3 regions of the Xanthomonas sp. F4 genome follow, and region 1 is predicted to be linked to each of the others. Evidence: predicted binding sites of a transcription regulator. Region 1 holds the regulator's gene; each other region holds the start of a gene.
The links. Region 1 encodes FliA, which starts transcription of late flagellar genes. Its sites were predicted from a motif close to TAAAGTTTNNCNNNCNNNGGCCGATAA; they were not measured.

Region 1 (7,118 bases):
AGAGAGACAGCAATGACACGAACGAACACAACCAGAGCAAGGCGACCGGATAGCAGCCATGCCATGGCGGCCTCCGCAACCAATCCCCACTCCCCAATCCCGAATCCCGGCACTCACCCATGAAGATCAAACGCTTTGTCGCCCCCGACATGCGCACCGCCTTCCGGATGGTGCGCGACGAGCACGGTCCGGATGCGGTGATCCTGTCCAACCGGCGTACCGACGAGGGCATCGAGATCGTCGCCGCCAGCAATTACGACGAGGCCCTGGTGCAGCGGGCGCTGGATTCGGTGCGCCCGGACGAGGCGCCACGCGCCGCCGCCGCGGCGCAGGCACCGGCCACTGCCGCACCGCGCGCCGCCCGCAGCGACAAGGCCGCGGCCAGCCCGGCGATGGCGATGATGGCCGCGATCAGCGAGCGCCGTGGTGGCGCCGCGGCGACCGCACCGGCCGCTGCCGCAGCGCGGCCGCTGACCCAGCCGGCGGCGCTGGCCGCCTCGGCCATGCCCGCCGCGGCCGCCCCGGCTGCCGCAGCGCGCCCGGCCGCAGCGGCCAAGGCCCCGGCACCGGCCACGGGCCGCGCCGACTTCAGCATCCCCGAGGACGTGTTCCGCAACGCCCCGATCAGCGTGCCCATGCCCAGCCCGTTCGCCGCCGCCACCGCGGCGCCGGCCGCCGAGGCCGTGCCGGCCTGGCGCGACGACGTCGCCGCGGTGGCGCTGACCCCGGTGGCGAGCCCGGCCCCGGCCGTGCCTGCGCCGAGCGCGGCCAAGCCGGACGCGCCGGCCACTGCCGGAATCCCGGCGGCCGCGACGCTGGCGGCGGTGCCGACCTTCCCGGCCCCGCAGAACGACGAACAATTGACGCAGCTGCGCGACGAACTGGCGCTGATGCGGCAGATGATCGAGCGCGAGATGAACCGCCTCACCGACGAACGCCTGCGCGGTTCGCCGGTCCGCGCCCAGGCCCTGGAATTGATGGACGACTATGGCTTCGACAGCGGCATCACCCGCGACGTGGTCATGCAGATCCCCGCCGACCTGGAGCTGCACCGCGGCCGCGGGCTGATGCTGGGCCTGCTGTCCAAGCGCCTGCCGATCGCTCCGCTGGACCCGATCGAGGAAGGCGGCGTGATCGCCCTGATCGGCCCCACCGGCGCCGGCAAGACCACCACCATCGCCAAGCTGGCCTCGCGCTTCCTGGAGCGCCATGCCGCCCGCGACGTGGCCCTGGTGACCACCGACACGGTCCGCGTCGGCGGCCGCGAACAGTTGCACAGCTACGGCCGCCAGCTCGGCATCGCCGTGCACGAGGCCGACAGCGACGCCGCGCTGCAGCAGTTGCTGGAGCGCCTGGCCGACTACAAGCTGGTGCTGATCGACACCGCCGGCATGGGCCAGCGCGACCGCGCCCTGGCCGCCCAGCTGCACTGGCTGCGCGCCTCGCGTGTGGTCCGATCCTTGCTGGTACTGCCTGCCAATGCCCATTTCTCCGACCTGGACGAGGTGGTGCGCCGGTTCGCCGGCGCCGACCCACAGGGGGTCATCATGACCAAGTTGGACGAGACCGGGCGGTTCGGCAGTGCCTTGTCGGTGGTCGTGGACCACCGCCTCCCCATCACCTGGGTGACCGATGGACAGCGCGTGCCGGACGACCTGCACCGCGCCAACGCCGCCAGCCTGGTATTGCGCCTTGAAGATTTGCGGCGCGCTGCCGATAAGCCCTGTACTCCGGAGCAGACCCATGCCGTCGCGTGACTACGTCAATCTGACCAATGCCTTCCCCCTGTCGGCGACGCGTAGCGAACCGCTGGGTCCGGTGCGCACCATCGCCGTGACCGGCGGCAAGGGCGGCGTGGGCAAGACCAACATCTCGGTCAACCTGTCCATGGCGCTGGCCGACATGGGCAAGCGCACCCTGCTGCTGGACGCCGACCTCGGCCTGGCCAACGTCGACGTGCTGCTGGGGCTGACGCCCAAGTTCACCGTGGCCGACCTGGTCGCCGGGCGCTGCACCCTCGAAGAAGTGCTGATCGACATGCCCAACGGGCTGATGGTGGTGCCCGCCGCCTCCGGCCGCCGTTACATGGCCGAGCTGCCGCCGGCCCAGCACGTGGGCCTGGTCAACGTGTTCTCCGAGCTGCAGCGCGAGCTGGACGTGATGATCGTCGACACCGCCGCCGGCATCACCGACAGCGTGCTGACCTTCTGCCAGGCCGCGCAGGACGCGGTGGTGGTGGTCTGCGACGAGCCGGCCTCGATCACCGACGCCTACGCCCTGATCAAGGTCCTCTCGCGCGAGCGCGGCGTGGACCGGGTGCAGATCGTCGCCAACATGGTGCGCGACCTCAACGAAGGCCGCCTGCTGTACGACAAGCTGAGCCGGGTCTGCGAGAAGTTCCTCGGCGACGTGTCGCTGAACTACCTGGGCTGCGTGCCGCAGGACGACTGGCTGCGCCTGTCGGTGCAGCGCCAGCAGCCGGTGGTCAAGGCCTACCCGTCCAGCCCGTCGGCGCAGGCGATCTCCGAGATCGCCCGGCGCACCGCGCGCTGGCAGGCGCCGACCGCCCCGCGCGGCAACGTCGAGTTCTTCGTCGAACGCATCATCCAGCGCGGGGTGGCCGCATGAACGCCGCCGCCCACTACCGCGCCGTCCAGCGCAACAGCGCCAACGACTACATCGCCCAGCACTCGGACCTAGTCCGGCGCATCGCCCATCACCTGGCGGCGCGACTGCCGGCCAGCGTCGAGATCGACGACCTGATCCAGGCCGGCATGATCGGCCTGATCGAGGCTTCGCGCAGCTACGACGCCGAACAGGGCGCCTCGTTCGAGACCTACGCCTCGATCCGCATCCGCGGCTCGATGATCGACGAGATCCGCCGCGGCGACTGGGTGCCGCGCTCGGTGCACCGCCGCGCCCGCGACGCCGCCTCGGCGATCCGCAAGATCGAACAGAGCACCGGCCGCGCCGCCGCCGCCAACGAAGTGGCCGCGGCGATGGACATGCCGCTTCCCGAATACCTGCGTTTGATGGAAGATGCCGCCCGCGGCCAGGTGCTGAGCCTGGAGTCGCGCATCGAGGACCATGGCGAGCTGGATACCATCGCCAAGGGCGGACCCAATCCGCAGCAGATGCTCGAGCGCAGCGAATTCGGCCGCGAGCTGGGCAAGGCCATTGCGCAGTTGCCCGAACGCGAGCAGTTGGTGCTGTCGCTGTACTACGAGCAGGAATTGAACCTCAAGGAAATCGGCGCGGTACTCGGGGTCAGCGAGTCGCGCGTGTGTCAGATCCATGGCCAGGCCACGGTACGGTTGCGCGGACGCCTGAAGGCGTTCGGTGTCGCCGATGCCGGTCTGGAAGACGAAGAATAGGAACCCTTAGGAGTCAGTGGTGAACAAGAACATGCGGATTTTGATCGTGGACGATTTCTCGACGATGCGGCGCATCGTCAAGAATCTGCTCGGCGATCTGGGCTTCACCAACACCGCCGAGGCCGAAGACGGCAACAGCGCCCTGGCCGCGCTGCGCTCGGCACCGTTCGAGTTCGTGGTCACCGACTGGAACATGCCCGGCATGACCGGCATCGATCTGCTGCGCAACATCCGCGCCGACGACAAGCTCAAGCACCTGCCGGTGCTGATGGTCACCGCCGAGGCCAAGCGCGAGCAGATCATCGAGGCCGCGCAGTGCGGCGTGAACGGCTACATCATCAAGCCGTTCACCGCGCAGACGCTGCAGGAGAAGCTGGGCAAGATCTTCGAACGCCTGGGAGCGACCGCCTAAATGGAAGCCACCGCCGAACGTACCGCCCTGATCGAACGCCTGCAAGGCGCGCTGGACGCGCTGGAGAACGGCGACGAGGCCGGCTGGCGCAGGGAGATCGACACCCTCGCCGCCTGGCGCACGCGGCCGATGATGCAGGGCCTGAGCCGGCTCGCGCGCGATCTGGGTCAGGCGCTCGGCGAACTGCCGGTGGTGCCCAGCGAGGCCGGCGAGCTGGACGACGCCTGCTCGCGTCTGGACCACGTGGTGGAGATGACCGAACAGGCCAGCCACCGCACCCTGGACCTGGCCGAGGAATGCCGCGCGCTGGCCAACCAGCTCGCCGCCGGCGGCCTCAGCGGCGACCAGGGCGAGATCCTCGACAAGATCCGCCACAACCTCACCGAAATGGCGCTGGCGCAGAGCTTCCAGGACCTGACCGGGCAGATCATCCGCCGCGTCGCCGGCATCGTGCGCCGCGTGCACGAAGGCTTCGGCGCGCTGGGGCTGCCGCCGAAGGAAGAACGCAAACCCGACGGCAGCCTGGCCGGCCCGGCCCTGCCCGGTCTGGACCGCCACGGCGTGTCGCAGAACGACGCCGACGACCTGCTGTCCGGACTGGGACTGTAATGCCATGAGCGCCGTACCCGACGACATCGCTGCCGACTTCATCATCGAGGCCCAGGAGATCCTGGACCGGCTCGGCGAGCAGTTGGTGTCGCTGGAGCAGGCGCCCGAGGACAGCGGCCAGCTCAACGCCGTGTTCCGCGGATTCCACACGCTCAAGGGCGGCGCCGGCTTCCTGGCGATCAACGCCATGGTCGAACTGTGCCACGCCGCGGAGGAAACCCTGGGCATGGCCCGCGCCGGCCAGGCCACCCTGCAGGCGCGGCACTTCGACGCCGCGCAGCAGTCGCTGGACTACCTGCAGTCGATGCTCGACGCCTTCGGCAGCGGCCAGGAGCCACCGCGTGCGCCGCCGGAACTGATCGCGCAGTTCGACGCGCACGGCGACGCCGCCCCGGCCCCGGCCCCGGCCAAGAGCGCCGCGCCGGCACCCGCCCCCGCAGCGGCCACCGCCGCGGCCGCGGGGGATCTGATCAGCGACGACGAATTCGAAGCGCTGCTGGACCAGTTGCACGGCGATGCGCCGCCGACGGCCACGCCGCAGGCGCTGCAGCCGGCGCCGCGCGCGCCCAGCGCCGCGCCCAAGGCCGCGGCCGCCCCGGCCAAGGCCGCCGAACCCGAACACACCGTGCGTGTGGACACCAAGCGCCTGGACGCGATCGTCAACCTGATCGGCGAACTGGTGCTCTCGCGCAACCGACTCAAGACCCTGCGCGTGCGCCTGCGCGACGAGGAACTGGACCGCGCGGTCAGCAGCCTGGATATCGCCACCGCGCGCCTGCAGTCGGCGGTCATGCGCACGCGCATGCAGCCGGTCGGCAAGGTGTTCTCGCGCTTCCCCAAGGTCGCGCGCGACGTCGCCCGCTCCCTCAACAAGGAAGTGGAACTGGAACTGATCGGCGCCGATACCGAACTGGACCGCAACCTGGTCGAGGCGCTGGCCGATCCGCTGGTGCACCTGGTGCGCAACGCCATCGACCACGGCATCGAGGCGCCGGCGCTGCGCGAGGCCACCGGCAAGCCGCGCGGCGGCCACGTGCGCCTGTCGGCGCAGCAGGAAGGCGACTACGTCAGCATCGAGGTGCAGGACGACGGCGCCGGCATCGACCCGGAACGGCTGCGCGCCAAGGCCCGCGAGAAGGGCCTGATCGACCCCGAGGCCGCCGCCCGCCTGACCACCGAGGAATGCCTGCACCTGGTGTTCCTGCCCGGCTTCTCGACCAAGGCCGAAGTCACCGACATCTCCGGCCGCGGCGTCGGCATGGACGTGGTGCAGTCGCGCATCCGCGAGCTCAGCGGACAGATCCAGATCCAGTCGGAACTGGGTCGCGGCAGCCGCTTCCTGATCCGCGTGCCGCTGACCCTGGCGATCCTGCCGACCCTGCTGGTGCAGGCCGGCGACACCGTCTACGCACTGCCGCTGGCGCGCGTGGTGGAAGTGCTGCACGCCCCGCGCCGCTCGCTGGGCTGGTTCGACGGCCGCGCCGTGCTCGACCGGCAGTCGCACACCCTGCCGCTGGTGGACCTGCGCCAGTGGCTCAACATCGACGCCCCGCAACTGCCGCTGCTGACCGTGGTGGTGCTGCAGGCCGGCGAATCGCGCATGGGCCTGGTCGTGGACCAGGTCCGCGGCCGCGAGGAAGTGGTGATCAAGCCGCTGCCGCGCTCCCTGCGCGGCCTGCCCGGCTACGCCGGCGCCACCCTCATCGGCGACGGCCGCCTGGCGCTGATCCTGGATGTGGATGGCCTGAAGGCCTGACGAGCCGGGATTGGGGAATCGGGATTGGGGATTCGCAACAGCGGCATCCCTGGCGCTTCTCTGCTTCTTGTAGAGCGGCTTCAGCCGCGACGCGGTGAGGCTGGGACTCGGGAATCGGGATTGGGGAATCGCAAAAGCGGCTCGCCGCCGCATCGGTTCCCTTGTAGGAGCGGCTTCAGCCGCGACGCCGTGAAGCCGGGATCGGAGCTTGGCGATCGCACGCGCGGCGCACTACTCCCTACCGACACGATCCGAACGATCGTGCATAGGCACGCGCCAAGGTCAGCGCGTCGCGGCTGAAGCCGCTCCTACGACACACCGACCAACCCGCCGCGCTCGCGCGCTTGCGACTCCCCAATCCCGAATCCCGAATCCCCAACCCATCAAGTCCCCCGCCCCCTGGCCGATACCTCCTGCATGGACAAGCTCAGTCTCATTGGCCTGCTGTTGGCGATTCTGTCGCTGATCGGTGGCAGCATCCTCAAGGGCGCCGGCATTTCGGCGCTGTGGTCGCCGGCTGCGTTCGTGATCGTGATCGTCGGCACCGTCGCCGCGATCCTGGTGCATACCCCGCCTTCCGTGTTCCGGCGTGCGTTCCAGATCGCCAAGTGGCTGCTGTGGCCGCCGCCGAGCGATCGCCAGGCGCTGCTCAAGCAGATCGTGGAATGGAGCAACATCGCCCGCCGCCAGGGCCTGCTCGGCCTCGAGAACCAGGTGCCGCAGCAGCAGGATCCGTTCGTGCGCAAGGGCCTGCAGATGCTGGTGGACGGCGTGGAGCCGGAAGCCATCCGGCACATGCTGGAGATCGACCTGGAAGGCCAGGAACACTGCGACCTGGCCGCGGCCAAGGTGTTCGAGGGCATGGGCATCTACGCGCCGACCCTGGGCATCATCGGCGCGGTGCTGGGCCTGATCGCGGTGATGAAGAACCTGGCCGACCCGAGCAAGCTCGGCCACGGCATCGCCG
Region 2 (7,118 bases), on a different contig from region 1:
CCGGGTTGCAACTGACCGAGCAGCGACGGCACGTCCAGGATCAGCGCGACCCCGCCGCTGCCGAGGATGCTGGAGCCGCTGATGCCCTTGACCTGGGCGAAGACCTTGGAGAGCGGCTTGATCACGGTCTGCCACTCGCCGAGCAGGGTGTCGACCACCAGGCCGAAACGCTGCGCGCCCTGGCGGATCACCACGATGCTCTCGCGCGCCGGGGGCGCGCCGGCGATGGCGAACAGCGAACGCAGGCGCACGTAGGGCAGTACGTTGCCGCGCAGGTCGATGTACTCGCTCTGGTAGTTCGGCGCGAACTCCACGCATTCCTCGACCACGTCCAGCGGCACCACGAACACCGACTTGCCGACCCCGACCTGGAAGCCGTTGATGATTGCCAGGGTCAGCGGCAGCCGCACCGAGATGGTGGTGCCGACGTCCTGCTGGCTGCTGATGTCCACGCTGCCGCGCAGCGCGGCGATATTGCGCTTGACCACGTCCATGCCGACGCCGCGGCCGGACAGGTTGGTGACCTTTTCGGCGGTGGAGAAGCCCGGTTCGAAGATCAGTGCGAACACTTCGCGGTCGGAGAGCAGGCGGCCGGGTTCGATCAGGCCGCGTTCCAGCGCCTTGGCCAGGATCCGGTCGCGGTTGAGGCCGCCGCCGTCGTCGCTGATCTGGATGACGATGCTGCCGGAATCGTGGAAGGCGTTGAGCCGCACCGTGCCGCGCACCGGCTTGCCGCGCGCCTGGCGCACCTCGGCCGGTTCGATGCCGTGGTCCATGGCGTTGCGCACCAGGTGGGTCAGCGGATCGGCGATCTTCTCCACCACCGACTTGTCCAGCTCGGTGTCCTCGCCGTTGACCACCAGCACGATGTCCTTGCCCAGTTCGCGGGCGACGTCGTGGACCACGCGGTGGAAGCGGCTGAAGGTGCCGCCGATCTTGACCATGCGCAGTTGCAGCGCGCTTTCGCGCACTTCCTCGACCAGCCCGGCGAGGATCGAGGTGGATTCCAGCAACTGCGCATCGCCGGTGCGCTGCGCGTTGGCGCCGGTGCTGGCGACGGCGATGATCAATTCGCCGACCAGGTCGATCATGCGGTCGAGCTTGTCGGCGTCGACGCGGATCGAGCCGCCTTCGCCGCGTGCGCCCGCGGCCTTGGCCGTGCCGGCGCTGGCAGCGGTGGGCGCTGCCGCGGCCGGCGCGCCGGCCATGGCCGCTGCGGCCGCAACTGGCGCCTCCACCAGGGCGCTGGCGCTCTCGAATCCGGCGAAATCGTCGGCGCTGGCCTGGCTGCCGGCTTCGGCCACCAGCAGCGGCAGATCCAGGTTGGCGGCATCGCCGTTCGGCTCCACCGCCAGCACCTGCAGGTCGCAGTCGTCGCGCACGAATTCGAAGATGTCCTCGATCGCGGCCTGCTGCGCGTCGCTGCGCAACAGGATGTCGAAGCCCAGGTAGCAGGCCTCCGGATCCAGCTCCGGCAGCGCCGGCACGCGCTCGTGGTGGGTGCGCACCGCTTCCAGCGTGCCCAGGCTGCGCAGGCAGCGGATCAGGTGCAGCGGCGAATTGCCGAAGCGCAGCGCATCGGCGAACAGCTGCAGCGAGATCCGCCAGTAGCCGGTATGCGCGGGCGCGGCCGGCACTGCCGGCGTTGCCGTGGCAGCGCCGGTCGTGGCGGCCGGCGCAGCGGCAGGTTGCAGGTAGGTCTGCAGCCGTTCCAGCAGCGGCGCGCCCTCGGCGGCCAGCGTGGCTTCGTCGGCCTCGGCGCCGGCGGCGGCTTCCACCAGCGCGCGGATGTGGTCGCAGCAGGCCAGCATCAATTGGATCAAGTCCGAATCCAGCGCGACGGCGTGCTCGCGCACCAGGTCCAGCACGCTCTCCACCACATGGGTGAAGCCGACCAGCTGCGCCAGGTCGAACAGGCCGCCGGAGCCCTTGATGGTGTGGGCGCCCCGGAAGATCGCGTTGACCGCGTCGGGACCGGCTTCGCCGCGCTCGGCTTCCAGCAGATTGCGTTCCATGTCCTCGAGCAGGTCGCGGCTCTCGGCGATGAAGGTCTGCAGCAATTGATCCATGTTCATGTCGTGCTGCCGATTAGTGAAGAGTGTCGTCGCCGACGCGCTCGAACGCGTCGCCCAGGCCGAGCAGGTCCAGCGCGTCGCTGACCGCCTTGCTGCAGCCCTCCAGCTGCAAGGGTCGCCCCAGGGCGCGCAGCGCGGCCTGGGTGGCCAGCAGCAACTGCACGCCGGTAGCGTCGATGTCGGCCACCGCCTGCAACTGCAGGCGCAGGCCGCCGGGATGCTCCAGCGCGGGCAGCAGCAGCGGCTTCAGTTCGGCCGCGCGGCGGATGGTCATGTCGCCGTCCACGCTCAACTGCAGCGGCGAATCCTGTTCATCGGGGGGCGTCGAACGCATGGCGGGTCTCCGGCAGTAGGGCGAATGGAAAGCCGGCGGCACGCCGTGAAGGGCATGTGTAGGCTTCGGTACCAGCGATATCGGCGCGGTCAGGAAATATTTAGGTTGAGTGACGCATTTGTCTCGCATGCCGGACACGGGCCTGAGTGGTTCAGATCCGTGCCAGGACGCGCATCCCATAACCGTGCCGATTGGGGCAGGTTCCCAAGTCGTTGCACGTGCCGTGCCAATCGCGGCAGCGTGTGAAGGCGTCAAAAAGCTGCGCGACACGCAGGCGCAACGGCCGTCTTCACATGAAGACCGGTTGCGTGGGGTGGTCAGCGAGGGTAGGCGCGCGCCTTACGCCAACGTGTGTGGCGGCGGCTTGTCAGGACGGGATGAGTGGGCGACCGTGTGGCTGAGCCCACGGTCGCGTGCGCGCAGACGCGGGCAGGATCGCCCGCGTCGCTCAGCGTGGCGACAGCGCGGTCAGCAGGCCGCGCGCGGCGTTGAAGCGATCGACCGCTTCCGGCAGCGGCAGCTTGAGCTTCAGCTTGTCCGGGCCATCCATCGCGTACAGCTTGGGCTGCTTCTGGATCATCTGGATGATGGTCATCGGATCCACGTTGGGCTTGGCCTCGAACACCAGGCGCCCGCCGTGTTCGCCCAGTTCCAGCTTGCGGATGCCCAGCGCGTTGGCCTGCAGCTTCAGCTCGGCGATCGCGAACAGGTGCTTCACCGGATCCGGCAGCAGGCCGAAGCGGTCGATCATCTCCACCTGCAGTTCGCGCAGGCCGTCGCTGTCGCGGGCGCTGGAAATGCGCTTGTACAAGGTGAGGCGGGTGTGTACGTCGGGCAGGTAGTCGTCGGGGATCAGCGCAGGCACATGCAGTTCCACCTCGGCACCGCGCGCTTCCTCGCCGGCGTCCAGGTCCGGCAGCTTGCCCTGGCGGATGCTGCGCACCGCGCGTTCCAGCAGTTCGGTGTACAGGCTGAAGCCGACCTCGGCCATCTGCCCACTCTGGTCCTCGCCGAGCAGTTCGCCGGCACCGCGGATCTCCAGGTCGTGCGTGGCCAGGGTGAAGCCGGCACCCAGTTCGTCCATCGAGGCGATGGCGTCCAGGCGCTTCTGCGCATCGGGAGTGATGCTGCGCCGGTCCGGCACCAGCAGATAGGCATAGGCGCGGTGATGCGAACGGCCGACGCGGCCGCGTAACTGGTGCAACTGCGCCAGCCCGAAGCGGTCGGCGCGGTTGATGACGATGGTGTTGGCGTTGGGGATGTCGATGCCCGATTCGATGATCGTGGTCGACAGCAGCACGTTGAAGCGCTGCTTCTGGAAATCCAGCATCACCTTTTCCAGCTCGCGCTCGGGCATCTGCCCGTGGGCGATGCCGATGCGCGCCTCCGGCACCAGCTCGCTCAGTTCGCGCTGCATGCGGCCGATGCTCTCCACGTCGTTGTGCAGGAAGTACAGCTGGCCGCCGCGCGCCAGTTCGCGCTGGAAGGCTTCGCGCAGCAGCGCGTTGTCCCACTGGGTGACGAAGGTCTGCACCGCCAGCCGGTTCGGCGGCGGGGTGGCGATGATCGACAGGTCGCGCAGGCCGGCCATGGCCATGTTCAAGGTGCGCGGGATCGGCGTGGCGGTCAGGGTCAGCAGGTGCACATTGGCGCGCAGCGCCTTCAGCGCTTCCTTCTGACGCACGCCGAAGCGCTGCTCCTCGTCGACGATGACCAGACCCAGGTCCTTGAACTTCACGTCCGGCTGCAGCAGACGATGGGTGCCGACGATCACGTCGATACTGCCGGCGGCGACCTTCTCCAGTTCGGCCTTGATCTCCTTGCTGCTCTTGAAGCGCGACAGCACCTCGACCCTGAGCGGGTAATCGGCGAAGCGGTCGCGGAAGTTGCGGTAGTGCTGTTCGGCCAGCAGCGTCGTCGGCACCAGCACCGCCACCTGCTTGCCGGCGCTGGCCGCAGCGAAGGCCGCGCGCACCGCGACCTCGGTCTTGCCGAAGCCGACGTCGCCGCAGACCACACGGTCCATCGGCTGGCTGCTGGCCAGGTCGCGCAGGGTGGCGTCGATCGCGGCCAACTGGTCGGGGGTTTCCTCGAACGGGAAGCCGGCGGCGAACGGCTCGTACATCGCGCGGTCCACCTGCAGCGCCAGCCCGGCACGGGCCTGGCGGCGCGCCTGGATCTCCAGAAGTTCGGCTGCGACGTCGCGCACCTTCTCGGCGGCCTTGCGCTTGGCCTTGGTCCACTGCTCGCCGCCCAGCGAGTGCAGCGGCGCAGTCTCGGCCGAGGCGCCGGAGTAGCGGCTGATCAGGTGCAACTGCGTGACCGGCACGTACAGGCGGTCGCCCTTGGCGTATTCGATTTCCAGGAACTCGCCGGGCATGCCGCCGGCATCGAGCACGATCAGCCCGCGGTAGCGGCCGACGCCATGATCCTCGTGCACGATCGGCGCGCCCTCGGACAGCTCGCCCAGGTCACGGATGATCGCTTCCGGCTCGCGCCCCACGCGCCGGCTGCGCCGCGGCTGGCTGGCGCGTTCGGGAAACAACTGGCGCTCGGTCAGCACCGCGATGCGCGGCGCCTCCAGCGCGAAGCCGTCGTCCAGCGGCGCCACCGCAATGGCGAAACGTGCAGCATCAAGCCCCTCTCCCTCCGGGAGAGGGGTTGGGGTGAGGGTACGACCGCTAGTGGAGTTCGTCTGCGCAGCCGTGAACGTTGCCGAAGAACCCGCCTTCTTCGTTCCCGACCGCGCGCGCGCCGTACCCTCATCCGGCGCTTCGCGCCCCCTTCTCCCAGTGGGAGAAGGGAGGAATGCCGAGAAGTTCGGCAGCACCTCGGGCTTCAACTCCGCGGCGGCCAACACTTCCAGCAGCGCCTCGCGGCGGCCGGGCGAATCGGCGGCGATCAGCACCCGGCCCGGGTAGTGGTCGAGGAAACTCTTCAGCGCCGCACCCGGCGCAGCGTCCTTGGCCGCCACCGGCAGCGGCGGCAGCGGCTGGTCGCCCAGCGCCTGCGCCTCGTCGATGCGCGGATGGTCGGCGGCCCACACGTCGATGCGCGGCAACCCGTTGAGGCGTTCGCGCAACACGTCGGGTGCCTGGTACAGCTCTTCCGGCGCCAGCAGCGGGCGCTCCACGTCGTGGCGGCGTTGCTCGTAGCGGGCCTGGGTCTGCGCCCAGAACGCATCGGCGGCGGCACCCACGCCCGGCGCGATCAGCGGCAGCACGTGCTCGCCCAGATAATCGAACAGGGTAGCGGTGGTCTCGCGCGCGCTGCTGCCGCGGCTGTCCTGGAAGAACAGCGGCAGGTAGTACTCGATGCCCGACGGCGCCAGGCCGGCCTTCAGATCCTGGTACAGCGCACTGCGCCGGGTGTCGACGTCGAAGCGCTCGCGCAGTGCGGTCAGCACCCGCTCCACGCTGACGTCGTCCATCGGCACCTCGCGTCCGGGCAGCATGTGCACCGCCTGCACATGGTCCAGCGAGCGCTGCGATTCCGGATCGAAGGCGCGGATCGAGTCGATGTCCTCGTCCAGCAGTTCGATGCGCAGCGGCGCCTCGGTGCCCATCGGGTACACGTCGAGCAGGCCGCCGCGCACGGCGAAATCGCCCGGGTCCATCACCTGCGGCACGTTGCGGTAGCCGGCACTTTCCAGCCGGCGCTTCTCCGCATCCAGGTCCAGGCGCTGGCCCACGCGCAGGTCGAAACTGCCGCCGACGATGTAGCGCAGTGGCGCCACTCGCTGCATCAGCGTCTGCACCGGCACCACCACGATGCCCTGGGTCAATGTCGGCAGCCGGTGCAGCGCCGCCAGGCGCTGGCTGACGATGTCCGGGTGCGGACTGAACTGGTCGTAGGGCAGGGTTTCCCAATCCGGGAACGGCACCACCGGCAGGCCGTGATCGTCGCCGATCAGGCTGTGCAGGTCGGCTTCGAGCTGATGCGCGCTCTGGTTGTCGCGGGCGACCACCAGCAACGGACCGCGATGCGCGGCCGCGGCGCAGGCGATGTGCCAAGCCAATGCGGTGGAGGACGCGGGAGCGCGCCAGTGCGCGCGGAGCTGGCCGGATCTGGGCAGCGGCGGAACGGGGAAGGGAAGGGGCGGCATGGACCGTGGAGTTTAGCAAAGCCGGGTGCCGCAACCGGCGCGGTGCGACCCGGCAAACGCCGCGCGCCGGCTGGCCGCGCGGGAAGGAAGGGAGCGGGGAAGATCGGTGCGCGTCGGGCTCAGTTGCCCAGTTCCAGCACCACCCGCACCAGATCCGGATTGTCCGGATGCGGCATGCGCTGGAAGCCCAGTGACTCGGCCAGTTGCAGCATCGGCACGTTGCGTTCGAGCACGTCGCCGTAGAGCCGGTCCAGGTACTTGCGGCGCGCCCACTTGACCAGCTTGCGCATCAACTGCCGGCCCAGGCCCTGGCCGGAGACGAAGCTGCTGACCAGGATGGCGTACTGCGCTTCGCGGGTGCCGGGGTTGATCGCCGCGCGCGCCACCGCGCCGACCACGGCCTCGCCCGGCGGCAACGGCTCGGCCGCGACCAGGATCAGTTCCGATTTCGGATTGGGGTGGGTGAGCCGTTGCGCCATTTCCTCGGTCAACTCCTGCATCGAATGCAGGAAGCGTTCGCGGATCTCGGTTGGCCCGAGCAGGCCGAAGGCGCCCTGCAGCGGCGCGCTGTCTTCCGGCCGGATCGGCCGGATCAACAATTCGC
Region 3 (7,118 bases), on a different contig from region 1:
GCTGCCGGCGACGATCGCCAGCAGCGGCTTGGCCGGCTGTTCCAGCGCCTTGGCCAGCGCATCCAGCTCGGCCATCAGCAGCGGGCCGCCCGCAGCCACTGGCGCGAACTTGATCACGCCATGGGTGGACGCCTGCGCGCGGTGCGCGGTGCCGAACGCGTCCATCACGAACACGTCGCACAGCGCCGCGTACTTCTTCGCCAGGGCCTCGTCGTCCTTGCCCTCGCCGACGTTCATGCGGCAGTTCTCCAGCAGCACGATCTGCCCCGGCTGCACGTCCACGCCATCGACCCAGTCGCGGATCAGCGGCACGTCGACGTCGAGCAGCGCGGCCAGTCGGATCGCCACCGGCTCCAGCGAATCCTCCTGGGTCCACACGCCTTCCTTGGGCCGGCCGAGGTGAGAGGTCACCATTACCGCCGCGCCCTGCTCCAGTGCGTGCTTGAGCGTCGGCACCGAGGCCAGGATGCGCTGCTCGGAGGTGATCAGGCCATTGTCGATCGGCACATTCAGGTCTTGCCGGATCAGCACGCGCTTGCCGGACAGGTCGAGATCGGTCATTCGCAGGATGGACATGTGATTGCTCGCTTTCGTGGGGTTGCAAAGGGAAAACAGCGCCAGCCATGCAGTATCGGCGTCGGCTGCGGAACGCCGGGTGCACGGACGCCGGCCGAGCGCCGCGTGGCGGTCAAACCGGCATTGTCCGGCGTCGGCCGCACAGCGGCAAATCGCGGTGGTGCGGTGCCGCGCACGGTACAGCGCGCGCGCCATCGCCGCCGGATCGGTCAGCCCGTGCCGTCGGCGGCGCCGGGTTTGCGCAGCAGGCTCAGTGCGAAGCCGACCACCAGCAGCGCACCGCCGACCAGCAGCGCCCACAGCAGCCAGGTCTTCCAGTCGCGCGGCGGCGGCGGCGCCTGCAACGCCGCAGCGCCGGCCAGCGGCTGTGCGGCGCCGAGGCTGGCGGTGGCCGGCGCCCATTGCGGCCCGCGCTGAACATGCAAGGCCTGCAACGCGGCGGCCAATGGCGCCTGTGCACGCTGGGTGCGCGCACTGCCGGCGGCCAAGGCATACGGCGGCGCACCCTGCGCCAGGAACACCAGCGTCTCCGGCTGATAGCCCAGGCGCAGCGCCGGCCGCTGCCGGCCCGGGTCCTGCGCCGCGAACAGCCGCCAGTAGCGGTCGCGTACCGGCGCGGTCAGCGCCTGCGGCGGCGAGCGGCTGCCGCCACCGACCTGGTAGGCCAGCCACGGACCGGCGCGATCCTGCCAGGGCGCCTCGGCACTGTCGCGGCTCTGCACGCGCCATTCGATCGCGTTGTTGCCGGGCAAGGCGACGTCCACGCGCGTCACCGGGTAGCGGCCCGGCGACACGAAGGCGTAGCTGTGCTGCGCGGGGTCGGTGCTGACTGCGTCCAGTTGCTGCCAATGCCAGTCGGCGGCCACCGGCGCGGGCGCCAGCTCGGCCTCCACCCCGGTCAGCGGCGGCGCGCTGGCGCCGGCCAGCGGCAGCAGGCGCAGGTAGCGCACCTGCCGGCCGATCGGGATGCGCAGTTGCTGCAGCCGGTGTCCCTGGTTGCTCAGGTCGACCAGGGTCGCATCCGCCACCAGCACCTCCCAGTCGCGCAGGTCGTCGCTGCCCTCGACCCGGTAGCGCGCCTGCTGCGGCTGCGCGGCGGCGGCCCATTGCAGCGACACCGCGCGCAGCGGCGCGTGCAGCGCGCTGGCGTCGACCAGCCAGCCTGCGCCGGCGTCGGCCGCGCCGCTGGCCACACGGGTCTGGATGCGGCGCACGCTGCCGTCGCGGTCGCGTTCGGCGATCAGCTCCAGGTCCGGTGTGCGCCCATCGCGCGAGGCCGGCAGCGGAAACCACGGCAACGGCTGCCGGCGCGGCGTGGTCTCGGCCTGCTCGGCGGCGAACAAGGCGGCCGGCAACGGATCGCCCGCCGCGTTGAACACCTCCACGTCGCCCAACGAGGCGCGCTGTGCGCTGCGGTAGACCGCATCGTCGAGCTGCACGCGATAGGCCCCGGCATCGGCGTCCTGCAGGGTCAGCGGCCACTGCTGGGCGTAATCGTCGCGCTGGCTGGCGGCAAACGCGCATAGCGGCAGCCAGGCCAGCAGCAACGGACACAGCGCACGTCGGATCATGGGATGGCCTCCTCGGCCGGTTCGGCGGCGCGCGGCGGTGCCGGCGCCAGATAGCCGACCACGGTACACAACAGCCCGTAAGCGATGAACGACGCGATGCCGGCGACATTGCCGAGGTTGCCGCGGTCCACCAGCAACAGCTTGCCCAGCACGACCGCCATCAACACCGCACCGGCCAACCACAGCCCGCGCTGGCCGCGCCGCGAGCCCAGCACCCAGCCGAGCACGCCCAGCACGCTCCAGACCACGGTCAGGCTGGTCTGCGCCACCCCATTGCCCAACACGCCGGGCCACGGCACCGCCGCCCAATAGTGCACCGCATGCAGGGTGACGCTGGTGATCCACAGGAACCCGGCGCCGGCCAGCAGGTGCGTGCGCCAGGGACGCAGCAGCGCCGGCAGTTCGGGGCTGCGGGTCCAGCGCACGCCGAGCACCAGCAGCGCCAGTTGGGTCAGTTCCAGCGGGTTGAGCACCGGCACCCACGGCAGCGGCGCGCTGCTGCCAGGCCGGCCCAGGCTGTACAGCCAGGCCACCGCGAGCAGGCCGAAGTAGGTGCTCTGCAAGGCCGTGCGCCACGGCGCGAACGCCGCGCCCAGCGGCGCCGCCAACCAGGTCCAGCGCCACAGCGACAGCGCCGCGAACAGCAGCCAGGGCGCCACCAGCAGCATCCAGCGCCAGCCGGCGGCGAGACCGCTGTGCAGCGCCAGCCAGCCGCACAGCAAGGTGGCCACGATCGGCCACACCAGCCACCACACGTACTGCGCCGCGCGCGCCACGCCGCCGCCACTGTCGCGCAGGCACAGCAGGCTGCGCACGCCGAGCACGGCGTACAGCGCCCAGGCCCAGGCGCCATGCCCGGCAAACGGTTGCCCGTGCGCATCGGCCTGCCAGGCCGCCAGCGGCACCGCCAGCGCCAGGCTGCCCAGCGTGGTCGCGGCCAATGCCGGTGCCGGCCAGCGCCGCTGCGCTTCGGCGGCGAGCCAGCCGCTGACCGCGACCCAGGCCAGCAACACATCGGCACGCGCATCGGTGTCGACGAACCGCAGGATCTCGGCAACGCCGATGCCGCACCACCAGGCCAGCCCCCACAGGTAGTAGCCCAGCGCCGGCAGCGCGGCACGCTCGCGGCGGTAGCACCAGGCGCTGACGAAGCCGGCCAGGGCCAGCAGCAGCGCGCTCATGAAGGTGGCATTGACGATCGCCTGGGTGTCCTGCGCCACCGCGTCCAGGCCCACGGTGAAGCCGAACGCGGCCGCCAGTTGCAGGCCGGCGCCGCTGAGCTGCGGCAGCCAGCGCCGCTGACGCAGGCCCAGCCACACCAGCGCCGCGCCCTCCAGCGCGAACACGCTGGCGGTGGCCCGCGCGGACAGCGCCAACGGCACCGCCAGCGTGGCGAAGCCCACCGCCAGCACCGCATACGCCTGCCCCAGCAGCGCGAAGCGCGCACGCCGGATCAGCGCCGCCGCCAGCAGCGCATAGATCGCCGCCAGGCCCAGCGCGCAGAAGGCCAGCGGCAGGCGCTCGCCGCGCAGCAAACCGGCCTGCAGCGAGAACGCGATCAGCGGCGTGCCGAACAGCAGGCTGCCGTCGATCAGCGTGCTGCGCGTGGCCTCCTGGCGCCGCGCGTACAGGATCGGGATCAGCAGGTAGAAGGCGAAGAACAGCAGCAGGAACGGCTCGGTGCTGGCGAACTTGTCCGGCCGGTACTGCAGCACGCCCCACAGCGTGCCGATGCCGAAGGTAAAGCCGAACCCGAGCAGGTTCAGCACCCGCCACGGCCGGTACCAGGCGATCGCGAACACCGCCGCGTTGAGCAGCGCGTAGTAGGAGAACAGCGCGACGTGGTTGCCGCTGCCGGTGGACAGCCACAGCGGCGCGAGGAAGCCGGCCAGCGTGCCCAGCACCGCCAGCGTGCGCGACTCCTGCGCCACCGCCAGCACGCACATGCCCGCGACCAGCACGACGCTCAGCGCCAGCGCCGCGCCGGCGGGGATCAGCCCGGACAGCTTGAACGCGGCAAACACGGTCAGCAGCAGCACGCCGATCGCCCCGCCCTGCAGGGCCAGCGCAAAGCTGCGCTTGCGCGTGCGCTGGCGCCAGCCGAAGGCCAGGCCGGCCAGCGACGCGGCGGCGATGCCGGCATAACGCAACTCGATCGGCATGCGCAGCCAGCCCTGGTCGCCGGCGTACTTCAGCAGCGCGGCGACGCCGGCCAGCAGCACCAGCATGCCGATCTTGACCGGGACGTTGCCCTCGGTGAACCAGCGTTTGATCCCGCCCAGCAGCCGCTCGATCGGATCCGGCCGATGCAGCGCAGCGATCGCGGCGCTGGCGGCGGCGCGCGCCTGCGCCTGCTCCCGCTCGGCCTGTTCGACCGCGGCGGCCAGCGTCGCGAAATCGTCGGCCTGCGGCGGCACCGGCAAGGGCTGCGGCAGCGGCAGCGGCGGCAGCGGCGGCGGCGGCACGCCGGCATCCTCCGCGACCTGGTGCGGACGCGCGAGGTCGAGGGACGCCGCGATCGGCAGGCCCTCGGCCTCCACCTCGGGTTCGGCGGCAGCATCGGGCTTCCCGGCCGCGGCCACGGGGCCGGCCCAGGCCGTCGCAGGCGGCACCGGGGCGGCGGCCATCCGTGCGACCTGCGCCTCCAACGCGGCGAGCCGCTGGCGCAGACGCGATTGCCCCACCAGCGTCACGATCAACAGCACCGGCACCGCCAGCACCGCCAACACCACCAGCACGATCAACATCTCCATTCGACTCGCATCTCCACAGCGGTGGTGCGGCGCCACAAGGCGCCCATCCGGTGTCCGGCAGCGCCGGACCTGGCGCAGATGGTAGACGAGTTCGGTGCCGGCATCGGTCCGCGAACGCGGCCGCGACCCAGGCAGGGCAAGGCCCGACGTTCCGACGGACGGTCTTCACGCCACCCTCAAGGCGTTAGCTCGACGGCCGCTACACCCCTTACCACGTCGTGCGTCTGCTGTTCCCTCCCACCCCACCGGCAGCATGAATGAACCTACCCGCCCACCCCGCCGACGCGGGGATCGATGACCATATCCGCGCGGTCGTCGGCCTGTCCGACCAATTGCTGGGCCAGCTGCGCCGCTCGTTGCAGGGCATCGACGCGATCAACCGCACCACCCACATGATCTCGATGAACGCGCGCATCGAATCGGCGCGGATCGGCGCCGCCGGACGCGGCTTCAGCGTCATCGCGCAGGAAATGGACGGGCTGTCGCGACGCGTAGCCGAAGCCACGCAGGACCTGGACAAGGTCGCCGCGCGCACCAGTGCGGAGATGCGGCAGACGCTGGGCCGGCTGCAGGACGACGTGCGCCGCACCCGGCTCAGCGAACTGGCGCTGAGCAACATCGACCTGATCGACCGCAACCTCTATGAGCGCAGTTGCGACGTGCGCTGGTGGGCCACCGACGCCGCGGTCGTGGCGGCGGCACGCGCCGACAGCGACGCCGACGCACTGGCCTACGCATCGCGGCGCATGGGCCAGATCCTGGATTCGTACACGGTCTACTTCGACCTGATCCTGGCTGGCAGCGATGGCCGCATCCGCGCCAACGGCCGGCCGCGGCAGTTCGCCTCGGTCGGCAGCGACGTCTCCGCACAACCGTGGTTCGAGCAGGCCATGCGCACCCGCAGCGGCGAGGACTTCAGCTTTCAGGGCGTGCACCCCAGTGCGCTGGCCGATGGCGAGCGGGTGCTGGTGTACGCGTGCACGGTCCGTGAGGGGGGCCGCATCGATGGCCGCGTGCTCGGCGTGCTGGGCATCGTGTTCCGCTGGGACGCACTGGCGCAGACGATCGTGCAGCGCACGCCGCTGTCCGAATCCGAATGGGGCCGCAGCCGCGTCTGCATCGTCGACGCGCAGGGCCAGGTGCTGGCAGACTCGGCCGGACGCATGCTGCAGGAGCGGCTCGACTTCGACGGCCGCGAGGCCTTGTTCAAGCAACCGCGCGGCGCGGTGCTGATCGACCTCGATGGCCGGCCGCATTGCATTGCGCATGCCGCCTCGCCCGGCTACGAAACCTACCGCACCGGCTGGCACTCGCTGATCCTGCAGGCGCTGTAGTCGGTACACGACGCACCGCGTCCTGCGCAAAAAGCGGCAGCGGATCACAGGGCAGTGCGCGCTGCGTCAGGACGGTGCGCAGGTCACGCCATGCCGCATCGCGTTCGCGATCCGCCCACGAGCATCGCCGACACAGGTGTCGTCGCTGCCTGAACGCCGCTGCATGCCGTATTGACGGCGTCATTTCGCCATGCCTAAGCTCGTTGCGCCGCGCTGATGCCGGACCGACGCATCGCCTCGACGCGACCGGTGCACGCTGGATTGCAGACGCCACTCCCCAGGTAAACGGACATGACCATGAAACCCTTTCGCACCCTGCTGATCTCGACCCTGCTGGCCGCGTCCTTCGCCGCTCCCGCCCTGGCCGAAAAGGTCGACAATCCGGATCTCTACACCGCCGATGCGGTCAAGAAGAACATCGTCATCGGCAAGACCACCAAGGAAGAAGTGCGCGCCATCTATGGCGAGCCCAAGCACGTCTACAGGACTTCCGGAAAGGAAGGCGGTTACGAAAAGTCCTGGACCTACAGGCCGGGCGAGTCGCACGGCGAAAAAGTGCGCGGTACCGCGACGACGGTGCTCAAGCGCATGCTGCCGGGTTTCTACACCGGCCAGGCGATCAACGAGGCGCAGGACCACGGCGTCGGTGCACGCAACGTCAAGTCGTATGACCTGGAGGTTGAATTCGACGCCAAGGGCGTGGTCACCGACTATCGGCAGACCGAAAGCAACCAATCGCGCGACGCGCTGTAATCGCGAGGCCGAGCCAGCCTGCGGCATTCGACGCGCCGCGGCAGGGCCAGCGGCTCGTCACAACGAAAAAGGAGCGCGTGAGCGCTCCTTTTTCGTTGCCGCCTCGGCTTGGTTGGCGGCAGCGCCAGGCC

Region 2: a site for FliA is predicted at 2,487-2,513, ahead of FHR66_RS05860 (STAS domain-containing protein). Genes of this name have one in related genera too.
Region 3: a site for FliA is predicted at 5,077-5,103, ahead of FHR66_RS18445 (methyl-accepting chemotaxis protein). Genes of this name have one in related genera too.

The regions. Positions count from the first base shown of each region.
Region 1 covers NZ_JAASQX010000002.1:95,108-102,225, reverse strand. Annotated here, with positions in the region: gene flhF (flagellar biosynthesis protein FlhF) at 120-1,757, shown strand; gene FHR66_RS08340 (MinD/ParA family ATP-binding protein) at 1,744-2,628, shown strand; gene FHR66_RS08335 (RNA polymerase sigma factor FliA) at 2,625-3,374, shown strand; gene cheY (chemotaxis response regulator CheY) at 3,394-3,786, shown strand; gene FHR66_RS08325 (protein phosphatase CheZ) at 3,787-4,395, shown strand; gene FHR66_RS08320 (chemotaxis protein CheA) at 4,400-6,151, shown strand; gene FHR66_RS08315 (flagellar motor protein) at 6,569-7,118, shown strand, end outside.
Region 2 covers NZ_JAASQX010000001.1:1,324,805-1,331,922, forward strand. Annotated here, with positions in the region: gene FHR66_RS05855 (chemotaxis protein CheA) at 1-2,075, opposite strand, end outside; gene FHR66_RS05860 (STAS domain-containing protein) at 2,089-2,409, opposite strand; gene mfd (transcription-repair coupling factor) at 2,858-6,514, opposite strand; gene FHR66_RS05870 (GNAT family N-acetyltransferase) at 6,634-7,118, opposite strand, start outside.
Region 3 covers NZ_JAASQX010000007.1:100,862-107,979, forward strand. Annotated here, with positions in the region: gene FHR66_RS18430 (phosphoglycerate kinase) at 1-576, opposite strand, end outside; gene FHR66_RS18435 (DUF3999 domain-containing protein) at 786-2,147, opposite strand; gene FHR66_RS18440 (DUF2339 domain-containing protein) at 2,144-4,900, opposite strand; gene FHR66_RS18445 (methyl-accepting chemotaxis protein) at 5,158-6,234, shown strand; gene FHR66_RS18450 (hypothetical protein) at 6,526-6,987, shown strand.